3 regions of the Comamonas sp. F1-6 genome follow, and region 1 is predicted to be linked to each of the others. Evidence: riboswitches for the same ligand, from Rfam matches in the RefSeq annotation. Region 1 holds a riboswitch; each other region holds the start of a gene.
The links. A riboswitch is a leader RNA that binds a small molecule or an ion and turns the genes downstream of it on or off. The one in region 1 is predicted to bind thiamine pyrophosphate.

Region 1 (3,271 bases):
TCAGCGGGCCCAGGGTGTAGAACGGAGCCTCGTGGCAATGCTTGAGCTGCTCGGTCATGTTCTGCTGGATCATGTGCATGGGCACATGGCCGGGGCCTTCGATCATGGTCTGCACATCGTGCTTCCAGGCGATCTGCGTCAGCTCGCCCAGCGTGGCCAGTTCGGCAAACTGGGCATCGTCGTTGGCATCGCTGGCGCAGCCGGGACGCAGGCCATCGCCCAGCGAGAAGCTCACGTCATACTGCTTCATGATGTCGCAGATATCCTCGAAATGCTCGTAGAGGAAGCTCTCGCGGTGATGAGCCATGCACCACTTGGCCATGATGGAGCCGCCGCGCGAGACGATGCCGGTGCGGCGCTGGGCCGTGAGGTGGATGTAGGCCAGGCGCACGCCGGCGTGGATGGTGAAGTAGTCCACGCCCTGCTCGGCCTGCTCGACCAGGGTGTCACGGAAGATCTCCCAGGTCAGATCCTCGGCAATGCCGCCGACCTTTTCCAGCGCCTGGTAGATGGGCACGGTGCCGATGGGCACGGGCGAGTTGCGCACAATCCAGTCGCGCGTGGTGTGGATGTTCCTGCCGGTGGACAGGTCCATGACATTGTCCGCCCCCCAGCGAATGGCCCAGACCAGCTTTTCCACCTCTTCCTCGATGCTGGAAGTCACGGCCGAGTTGCCGATGTTGGCGTTGATCTTGACCTTGAAATTGCGGCCGATGGCCATGGGCTCGATTTCAGGGTGGTTGATATTGGCCGGAATGATGGCGCGGCCGCGCGCCACTTCGTCGCGCACGAATTCGGGTGTGATGATCTTCGGGATCGCTGCGCCCAGGCTGTTGCCGGCCAGGCGCAGCTCGCGCGCCGCGTCCTGCTGGTACTGCGCCATCCATTCACGGCGACCGTTTTCACGCAGGGCCACATACTCCATCTCGGGCGTGATGATGCCGCGCTTGGCATAGTGCATCTGGGTCACGTTCTGGCCAGATTTGGCACGGCGCGGCTGGCGCTGCAGCGCGGCCGCCTCGGCGCGCAACTGGTCCACGCGTGCATCTTCCTCGCCGCGCTTGCCGCCGTCGTCCAGCGCCACACGCAGGCGACCCACGTAGTATTCGCTGTCGCCGCGCGCTTCGATCCAGGCACCTCGCACGCTGGGCAAGCCCTGGCGCACGTCGATCTGTACGGCGGGGTCGGTATAGGGACCCGAGGTGTCGTAGACGCTGACCTGCTCTCCATTGGTGAGCGCAATATCGCGGACCGGCACACGCAGCTGCGGATGCAGCGCGCCACTCAGATAGCTCTTGGTCGATGCGGGAAACGGCTGGCGCGACTGTGCCAGCAGCTCGGCAAAACGGGCGGCATCGGGGGCATGACCTGCAGCAGGCGTAAAAATGGAATCAGGGGCGTTCATCGCAGTCTCCTCAAAGCGGTTGAAGTGCATCAAACGCTCCGTGGAGTGCGGCCCTGCTCTGATCTTGCCCTGCACGGGCCCGGCCCGCTATGGGGTATCCGGCCTGTGCCGCCGAAATTCTGCAATTTCGGCCTGGTTCTTCACGCACCGGCTGTCCAGAAAAGACAAAACCCCAGTGCGCGAGGCGCCTGGGGTTTGCTGTGCCTATGGCTTTCAGGGTTGGCACTCGCGCCAGTTGCCCTGTCAATCCATCGGCCCTGCGTCAGGGTCCCGCTCTTCTTCCGCCGGTATGAACCGGATCAAGTTCGTCGGGTTCGCCTGCACTGTTTTCACAGTGACTGGCATCTCAGCGCTTTCGCACACCCCGGAGCTGCACGCAGTATAGGCTGGTTTTGCCACAATTTGCGCACTCTTGAAGCTGTTTAACTATCCTGACCCTCAAGCGTCTAATCCGCCGTTCAATCCAGCCCCTGCAACACCAGCCATTCATTGCTGGCAGCACGGCTTGCGCGCCACTGGTTGATGGGCGCGCTGACATCCTCGTAGCCCAGGGCGATGCCGAAGGCAATCTGGTAGCCATCCGGCAATGCCAGCTGTTCGATCAGCATGTCGTTGTACATGCGCCAGAAGCCCTGGGCACAGGTGGCCAGACCTTTCTCCACGGCCAGCAGCATGAAGGACTGCAGATAGATGCCCAGATCCACCCATTGCGCATAGCCCATGCGCTCCTCCACGGCCACGAAAATGCCCACGGGCGCACCGAACATCTGGCCGTTCTTGGCCAGTTGGGCCAGACGTGCTGCCTTGTCCTCTCGACCGATATTGATTGCGCGGTAAAGATCTTCGCCGTTTCCAAAGCGGCGACTGCGGTAGGGTTCCCACAAACCGGGTGGATAGGACAAGCCGGGGCGCTGCACGGCCTCGGTCTCCCTGGCCCTGGCGCACAGATCCTTGAGCGCCTGTCCGCCCACTGCGGTCACACGCCAGGGCTGCATATTGCCGCCGGACGGCGCCTGTGCTGCGGTCTCCAGCAAGTCCCGCAACGTGGCAGCAGCCACGGCCTGCGGCAGAAAAGCGCGCACCGAACGACGCTGCTGCAATGCTTGACGAATATCCATCTCTTCTACTTTCCTAAATCGCTGGTGTGCAGTGTAGGAGCTTGCGGCATTTTCCCGAGTCGCCGTGGATACCTTGTCGCAGCCGCCCCGGTGCTTGCCCTGATGGCGCGCCCTGCTCCAACTGCGACCATGCTGGCTGCCCGTCGCAGTGACTGGGTACTCACCACCTCAGGAGATGACTCTGATGAAGCCTCGCTCTGTTTGCTCCGCTACCGCTTTTTCCCCAAGAACATTGACGCTGGCACTGGGATGCCTGCTGACCGCTGCAGGCGCTCAGGCGCAGGACAAGATTCGCATCGGCTTCATCACCGATATGTCGGGCCTCTATGCCGATGTGGACGGCAAGGGCGGAGCCATGGCCGTGCAGATGGCCGTGGACGACTTTGGCGGCAAGCTGCTGGGCAAGCCCGTCGAGGTGCTGACGGCCGACCACCAGAACAAGGCCGATATCGCGGCCAGCAAGGCACGCGAGTGGTTCGACACCCAGGGCATGAACATGCTGATCGGCGGCACCACCTCCAGTGCAGGTCTGGCCATGGGCAAGGTAGCCGATGAGAAGAAAAAGGTCTACATCATCAACGGCGCGGGCACTTCGGCCCTGACCAACGACCAGTGCAGCCCCTATTTCGTGCACTATGCCTATGACACCGTGGCGCTGGCCAAGGGTACGGGCAAGGCAGTGGTGGAGCTGGGCGGCAAGAGCTGGTTCTTTCTGACGGCCGACTATGCCTTTGGCCAGGCGCTGGAA
Region 2 (3,271 bases), on a different contig from region 1:
CGGCCCTCGCACAAGCCCAGGAATTTGTCAGCATCAAGGGCACGACCGTGAATGTGCGCGAGCAGCCCAATACCCGCTCCGCAACCCTTTGGGAACTGAGCAAGGGCTATCCGCTGCAAGTCACCCAGCGCAAGGGCCAGTGGCTGCGCGTCAAGGACTATGAGTCCACGCTGGGCTGGGTCCACGCCCCGCTGACCAGCAAGAGCCCGCATATGGTGGTGACGGCGCGCACAGCCAATCTGCGCTCCGGCCCCGGCCAGAAGCACAAGCGCGTGGGCAAGCTGGAGCAGCATGAGGTGCTGCAGACTCTGAAAAAGCAAGGCAGCTGGGCCCAGGTGCAGCGCAGCAACGGCCAGAGCGGCTGGGTGGCCAAGAATCTGGTCTGGGGCTGGTAAGCCCTGCAACACGAACACCCAAAGCAAAGGCCTGCAGCAGCGGGCCTTTTTTGCGGGTGCCGGCAATCAGCCTTCGACGATCAGCTGCGCGCGCGGCGCATAGCCATGATTGAGGGGGCCGTGACCCTGGCCGGTATAGACCTCGGCTCCCGCCTCGATGGCGCCCAGAATATAGCGGCGCGCCTCGGTCACTGCGGCCTCCAGCGCCAGCCCCTGAGCCAGGAAGGAGGCAATCGCCGACGACAGCGTGCAGCCCGTGCCATGGCCGTTATGGGTGACGATGCGCTGCGACTGCAGGCGCAGATAGTCGCCGACCTGCTGGCCTTGCCGGCCCAGCACATCCATGACCAGATCGCCGCTCAGATGCCCGCCCTTGAGCAATACGGCCGGCGCCCCCATGGCCAGCAGATCGGCCACGGCCGCATCCAACGCTCCAATGCCGTCGATGTTGCGACCCAGCAGCAAAGCTGCTTCATCCAGATTGGGGGTAATCACCGTCGCCAGCGGGAACAGCTCCTGGACCAGCGCCTGTGCCGTCTCGGGAACGATCAGGCGGTCACCACTGGTGGCCACCATCACGGGGTCCAGCACCACGTTCCTGATACCGTGGCGACGGATAGCATCCGCCACCACGCTCACCACATCGGGGGTTGCCAGCATGCCGATCTTGACGGCATCGACGCCTATGTCCTGCACAACGGCATCGATCTGGCCGCGCACGGTATCGAGCGGAATGCCGTGAATACCCGTCACACCCAGCGTGTTCTGCACGGTGATGGCCGTGATCGCCGTCATGCCGTAGCAGCCCAGAGCCGCACAGGTCTTGAGGTCGGCCTGGATACCGGCGCCACCGCCGCTGTCCGAGCCGGCTATGGAGAGCACGCGTGCATAGCGCTTTTTTGCGGCGCCGGAGATGGAGGAAGAAGCAATCACTGTCATGGCAAAAATTATCGCCCATGCGCATGGTCAATGCGTGCTGTTTGCGGTTGTGCTGTAATGTCCAGCGGACGAAACAGGGGTGTCCCGCAGGCAAGCAGCCTGTGCGGACTGAGAAACACCCTGGGGCTGCGCCAGCCACGGGCTGCGCACCAGAGCACCATCCGTGCCCTGTGCCCCCTGCACCCGATCCAGGTCATGCTGGCGTGGGGAGTTTCACAAGCCGCAAGGCATGCCGCGTTTTGTCCTGCACATGGCCCTGTTCCTGTGTCCGGATGGAAAACGATTTGCACATGTCATTGCTACAAGCTTCTTCAAAGATCGCAATTCTCGGCGGCGGCCTCATGGGCCGTCTGCTGGCTCTGGCCCTGGCCCAGCGCGGTCACGCCATCGACCTCTATGACGCCCATGGCCCGCAAGGCGATGGTGCTGCGGCGCGCGTGGCGGCTGCTATGCTGGCGCCGCTGGCCGAGTCGGCCATTACCGAGCCCGGCGTGGTGCGCATGGGCCAGCATGGGCTCAAGCGCTGGCCCGAGCTGATAGCTCAGCTCGAGCAGCATGTGTTTCTGCAGCAAAACGGCACGCTGATTCTCTGGCACCGCCAGGATCAGGGCGATGCGGCACGCTTTTTCGGCCTGCTGGAGAAAAACCGGCGCATCAACCCCAGCCTGCCGGCCATGCAGGAGAAGACCGGCGCGGCGCTGCAGGACTGCGAGCCCGCGCTGCAGGGACGCTTCAACCAGGCCGTCTATCTGCCCGGCGAAGGCCAGCTCGACAACCGCCAGCTGCTGACGGCGCTGGTCGACAAGCTCAGCGCCCTGGGCGTGCAGCTGCACTGGGACAGCCCGCGCGAGGTCGGCGACTTCCGTCCCGGCGCGGCCGGCCAGCCCGACTTCGTGTTCGACTGCCGGGGCCTGGGTGCCCGCAGCCAATGGAAGCAGCTGCGCGGCATTCGCGGCGAGGTGGTGCGCATCCATGCGCCCGAAGTCACGCTGCAGCGCCCCACACGCCTGATCCATCCACGCTACCCCATCTATATCGCGCCCAAGGAAGACCATCTGTTCGTGATTGGCGCGACCGAGATCGAATCCGACGATATGTCGCCGGCCAGCGTGCGCTCCACGCTGGAGCTGCTGAGCGCGGCCTATACCGTGCACTCGGGCTTTGCCGAAGGCCGGATTGTGGAGATCGCCACCCAGTGCCGCCCCACCCTGCCCGATAATCTGCCCGCCGTGCGCCTGCTGACGCCGCGCGTCATGGAAGTCAACGGCCTCTACCGCCACGGCTTCATGATCTCGCCCGCCATGCTCGACGTGGTGCTGGAGCTGGTGGACCGCAACGACTCGCCGCTGGCGCGCGAGTTCGATGTCGCCGTGCATCGCGGCTGAGCCGCGAGCCCGAACTTTGGCGCACAGCACTTGCACCTCCTGCGCACGCAAGCGCCGCCGTGCAGAGGTTTAACTTAGCACCCGCTTTATTTTCTGTTTCATGCCATGAAGATCACCCTCAACCAGCAAGCCACCGAGCTGCAAGCCCATGCCACCGTGGCCGATGCGCTGGCGCAGATGCAGGCCAAGCCCCCGTTTGCCGTGGCGGTCAACACGGTGTTTGTGCCCAAGACGCAGTACGCCGACCATGCGCTCAACGAGGGCGACAGGATGGAAGTCATCTCTCCAGTGACAGGCGGCTAGGAATGACCTCCCTGAGTCGCTTCGCGCCTTCCCCCAGGGGACGACACCCTCGCGGCGAGGCGGCTCTTGCTCGGTGTCACTGACTGGGCACATGTCTGTTTGAGGCTCACTGGGCTTCACACGCATTGCGGTACAAAGACAAGAGATATAGATAAATCATGAATACAAAAACCACCGACGACACCCTGGTTCTCTACGGCCAACGTTTTGAAAGCCGCTTGCTGCTGGGCACCTCGCGCTATCCCTCGC
Region 3 (3,271 bases), on a different contig from region 1:
AGCGACAGCGCAGGTACGTTGCCGGCCCAGCTATGCACCAGCAGATCCGGGCCGAAAGCACGTACGGCCCCGCCCTTGGCTGCCGGTTGAAAACCATCGAGTACCGCCGGATTGGCAAAATCCTCGGCCACAAAGCGCTTGAGCTGCGCTGCACGAAAGGTCTTGAAAAATCCTGTCAGCCCCAGCCGCACCATATCGGCGTCATAGCCGCTGACCACGGGCAGCCAGGCTTCGGCCTGCTGGCGGTAGATGTCGTTACGGTCAAGCAGGCGGGCCATCGCACGATCGACGGCATCGATGATCTCGGCCACCGGCATGGGGCGCAGATGGGCGGCCGCGGCCTTGCGCACACGGCAGGCCAGTGCCTGCATCTGCGGCGCCGTCAGCACGGGCACGCTGACTTCCAGCCTCTGGCCGTCGCGGGACTCGAAGTCCAGCGTCTGCCACTGCACTTCGTCGTCGCCCAGGCCCGGCAGGTAGCCTGCCTTGATACGCTGCACCTTGCGCTGCTTGCTCATGCGCCGGCAGCTTTCACAAACTCTTCAACCGCCAGCGAGCAACCCTTGGCGGCGGCGCCCTCGGCGCGCCCTAGCAGCAAAAAGCCGTCTTTTTCCTGCGAGCCGGCCCACAGGCCCACATCCTCGGTCAGTATGGTGGTCACCGCGTTGTAGTTGGCCAGATCGCAATGCACCAGAATGCCGCGCTCACCAGCTGCCACGTCCCTGCCGGTGATCGGCTCCACCAGACGCGAACGAATCCAGTGCGGACCGGACTTGACCGAGGGCAGAATCGCATTGCCATCGTCATAGAACTGGGTACTCAGCTCCGTCATGCCATACATATTGATGCACAGACTGCGCGGCACGCCCAGCAGCTGCGAAAGCTCGGCATAGAACTCCTCGAGCGGCAGCTCGCGCGACTGCCCCTTGTAGCCGCCCGTATCCAGTACGCGGCTGCCTGCAGGCAGGCGAAAGCTGCGGCCCTGCGCACGCAGGGCATCCATCACATGGACCAGGCTGAAGCTCGCGCCCAGCAACGCAAACGGCTGGCCACTGCGCTCGGACTCTTCCAGCGCGGCACACAGGGCCGGCATGTCCAGCCCTTCCGAGTTCAGATAGTAGCGGCTGCCTGCCGAGCCGAATTCGGAACAGGCCAGGGCCAGATAGTGGGCCAGCGAGGAATTGGGCATGGCCTGCTCATCGGGAAACAGAATGCCCATGGGCATGCGCTCCAGCCCCTGCATGAAACGTCTGGCGAAATAGCGCTTCATGGACAGGTCGTAGACATCGAGCTGCGGATGGAAATGACGTCCGCGCGCAGCGCGTCCCGTGGTGCCGCTGGTCATGAATACGCGCTCGGCGGACGACGGCGGCTCGCTGCGCAGCTCCATGGCCTTGAAGGCATCGATGGGCACAGCCGGAACATCGCGCCAGCTCCTGACATTGCGCAGCGTAGCACCGCGTCGCTGGCAAAAGCTGCGAAACGGCGCATTGCATTCGTACTGGTAGGCGAAAAGGCGCAGGGCGAGTTGATTGAACTGGTCGTCGGTGCAGTCATCCATTGCGATGAAAGCAAGCAGATCTGCGACCAGCGAAGCGGCCTTGTCCATGAAATTCCTTCGAGAGCGGGGACATCATGCTCCGAAGGCTTGCTGACCATGCGAGAACGCACTGCCCTGAGGTCAGCTTGCAAGCTCTTCTTCCGCCGGTATGAACCGGGTCAAGTTCGCGGGTGTAGATCTCAGCACTGGCGTGCACCCCGGAGCGCGGCGCCATCTTACCCCAACGGCATCACTGCAAGGGGGCTGCACCGCCGCATGAAAGTCGCGTCACTTGTAACCTGGGGTAATGCTCCAGCACGGGCAAGAAGGACATACAGGGCAAAAACATCAAAATACTGCTGCCCAAATACAATCGACCCAGCACCGCAAGCTGCCTGAGACGTAACCTGCCACGGCGCCGACAATCACGCAGGTACGCCATGCCTGAAAGCGCGGCATGTCGCGTCGCTGGACTGCGTCAGCAGAGCTTGCAAGCCATCCAGGGCACTGAACGCCCGCCCCAAGCCCCAGAGATATTCACATGCATTTTTCGCGCCTTTGTCATCTGGCAGGCTGGCCTGTGGCCGCCGCCGGACTGCTGCTGACGGCACAGTCCGCAACAGCCCAGCAAGCCGCCGCCCAGCCGGAACTGCCCCAGTTGTCCGAAGTCACCGTGCGCAGCACCTTGCAGGAGTCTGCACTTGAGCAAACCCCGGCCTCCGTGACCGTGCTCGACGGCGAGCGCATGCGCGAGCGCAATCTGCAGGTCAATCTCTCGGAGTCCCTGAGTGCAGCTCCGGGTCTGCAGCTGCAGAACCGTCAGAACTACGCGCAAGACCTGCAGCTGTCGATTCGCGGCTTTGGCGCACGATCCACCTTCGGCGTGCGCGGCATACAGATCTATGTGGACGGCATCCCCTCCACCATGCCCGATGGCCAGGGTCAGACCAACAATATCGATATCGCCTCGCTGGAGCGCGTGGAAGTGCTGCGCGGTCCTTACTCCGCCCTCTACGGCAACGCCTCTGGCGGCGTGATCAATGCCTATACCGAACGTGGTGAAGGCGCGCCCTCGATGCAAAGCAGCTTTGCACTGGGCAGCGACGGCCAGAAGCGCCTGGGCCTCAAGGCCAAGGGCGAAACCAACGGGATTGGCTATGTGCTCAGCGCCAGCCGTTTTCTCACCGACGGCTACCGGGCCCAGAGCGCGGCGGACAAAAACCTGTTCAACGCCCGCATCGATGTCAAGCCCGACGAATACAGCCAGCTAACCCTGGTCGCCAACCATGTGGACATCGATGCCAAGGACCCCGGCGGCATCACGCCCAAGGACTGGGCGGCAGATCCGAAGGCTGTGGCGTCCAACCCCTTGCTCTACGATTCGCGCAAAAGCGTGAAGCAGACCCAGGCCGGCCTGACCTATGAGCGCCAGCTGGACGGCGGCCAGGCACTGCGCCTCATGGCCTATGCCGGTCAGCGCGAAATGATGCAGTTCCAGTCCACACCCAAGGCATCGCAGACCGGCTACAGAGGCGGAGTGATCGGTCTCAAGCGCGACTATGGCGGCATCGATGCGCGCTGGAGCGGCAAATACGAGCTGGGCAGCGGCAGCCTGAGCCTGATTGCCGGCCTGGCCGCCAACACTGTCAGGGAAGACCGTCAGGGCTACAAGAACTTTGCGGGCAACCAGCTGGGCGTGGTCGGCGAGCTGGTGCGCGACGAGCGCAACAC

Region 2: linked by a shared signal. The riboswitch ahead of AAIL66_RS14640 (FAD-dependent oxidoreductase) and the one ahead of thiC (phosphomethylpyrimidine synthase ThiC) in region 1 are both predicted to bind thiamine pyrophosphate.
Region 3: linked by a shared signal. The riboswitch ahead of AAIL66_RS04045 (long-chain-fatty-acid--CoA ligase) and the one ahead of thiC (phosphomethylpyrimidine synthase ThiC) in region 1 are both predicted to bind thiamine pyrophosphate.

The regions. Positions count from the first base shown of each region.
Region 1 covers NZ_JBCPWN010000006.1:117,898-121,168, forward strand. Annotated here, with positions in the region: gene thiC (phosphomethylpyrimidine synthase ThiC) at 1-1,405, opposite strand, end outside; TPP riboswitch at 1,665-1,782, opposite strand; gene AAIL66_RS08520 (nitroreductase) at 1,864-2,523, opposite strand; gene AAIL66_RS08525 (ABC transporter substrate-binding protein) at 2,708-3,271, shown strand, end outside.
Region 2 covers NZ_JBCPWN010000013.1:91,598-94,868, forward strand. Annotated here, with positions in the region: gene AAIL66_RS14630 (SH3 domain-containing protein) at 1-395, shown strand, start outside; gene thiD (bifunctional hydroxymethylpyrimidine kinase/phosphomethylpyrimidine kinase) at 462-1,334, opposite strand; TPP riboswitch at 1,400-1,561, shown strand; gene AAIL66_RS14640 (FAD-dependent oxidoreductase) at 1,625-2,719, shown strand; gene thiS (sulfur carrier protein ThiS) at 2,825-3,022, shown strand; gene AAIL66_RS14650 (thiazole synthase) at 3,181-3,271, shown strand, end outside.
Region 3 covers NZ_JBCPWN010000003.1:25,924-29,194, reverse strand. Annotated here, with positions in the region: gene AAIL66_RS04050 (acyl-CoA reductase) at 1-518, opposite strand, end outside; gene AAIL66_RS04045 (long-chain-fatty-acid--CoA ligase) at 515-1,609, opposite strand; TPP riboswitch at 1,680-1,771, opposite strand; gene AAIL66_RS04040 (TonB-dependent receptor) at 2,082-3,271, shown strand, end outside.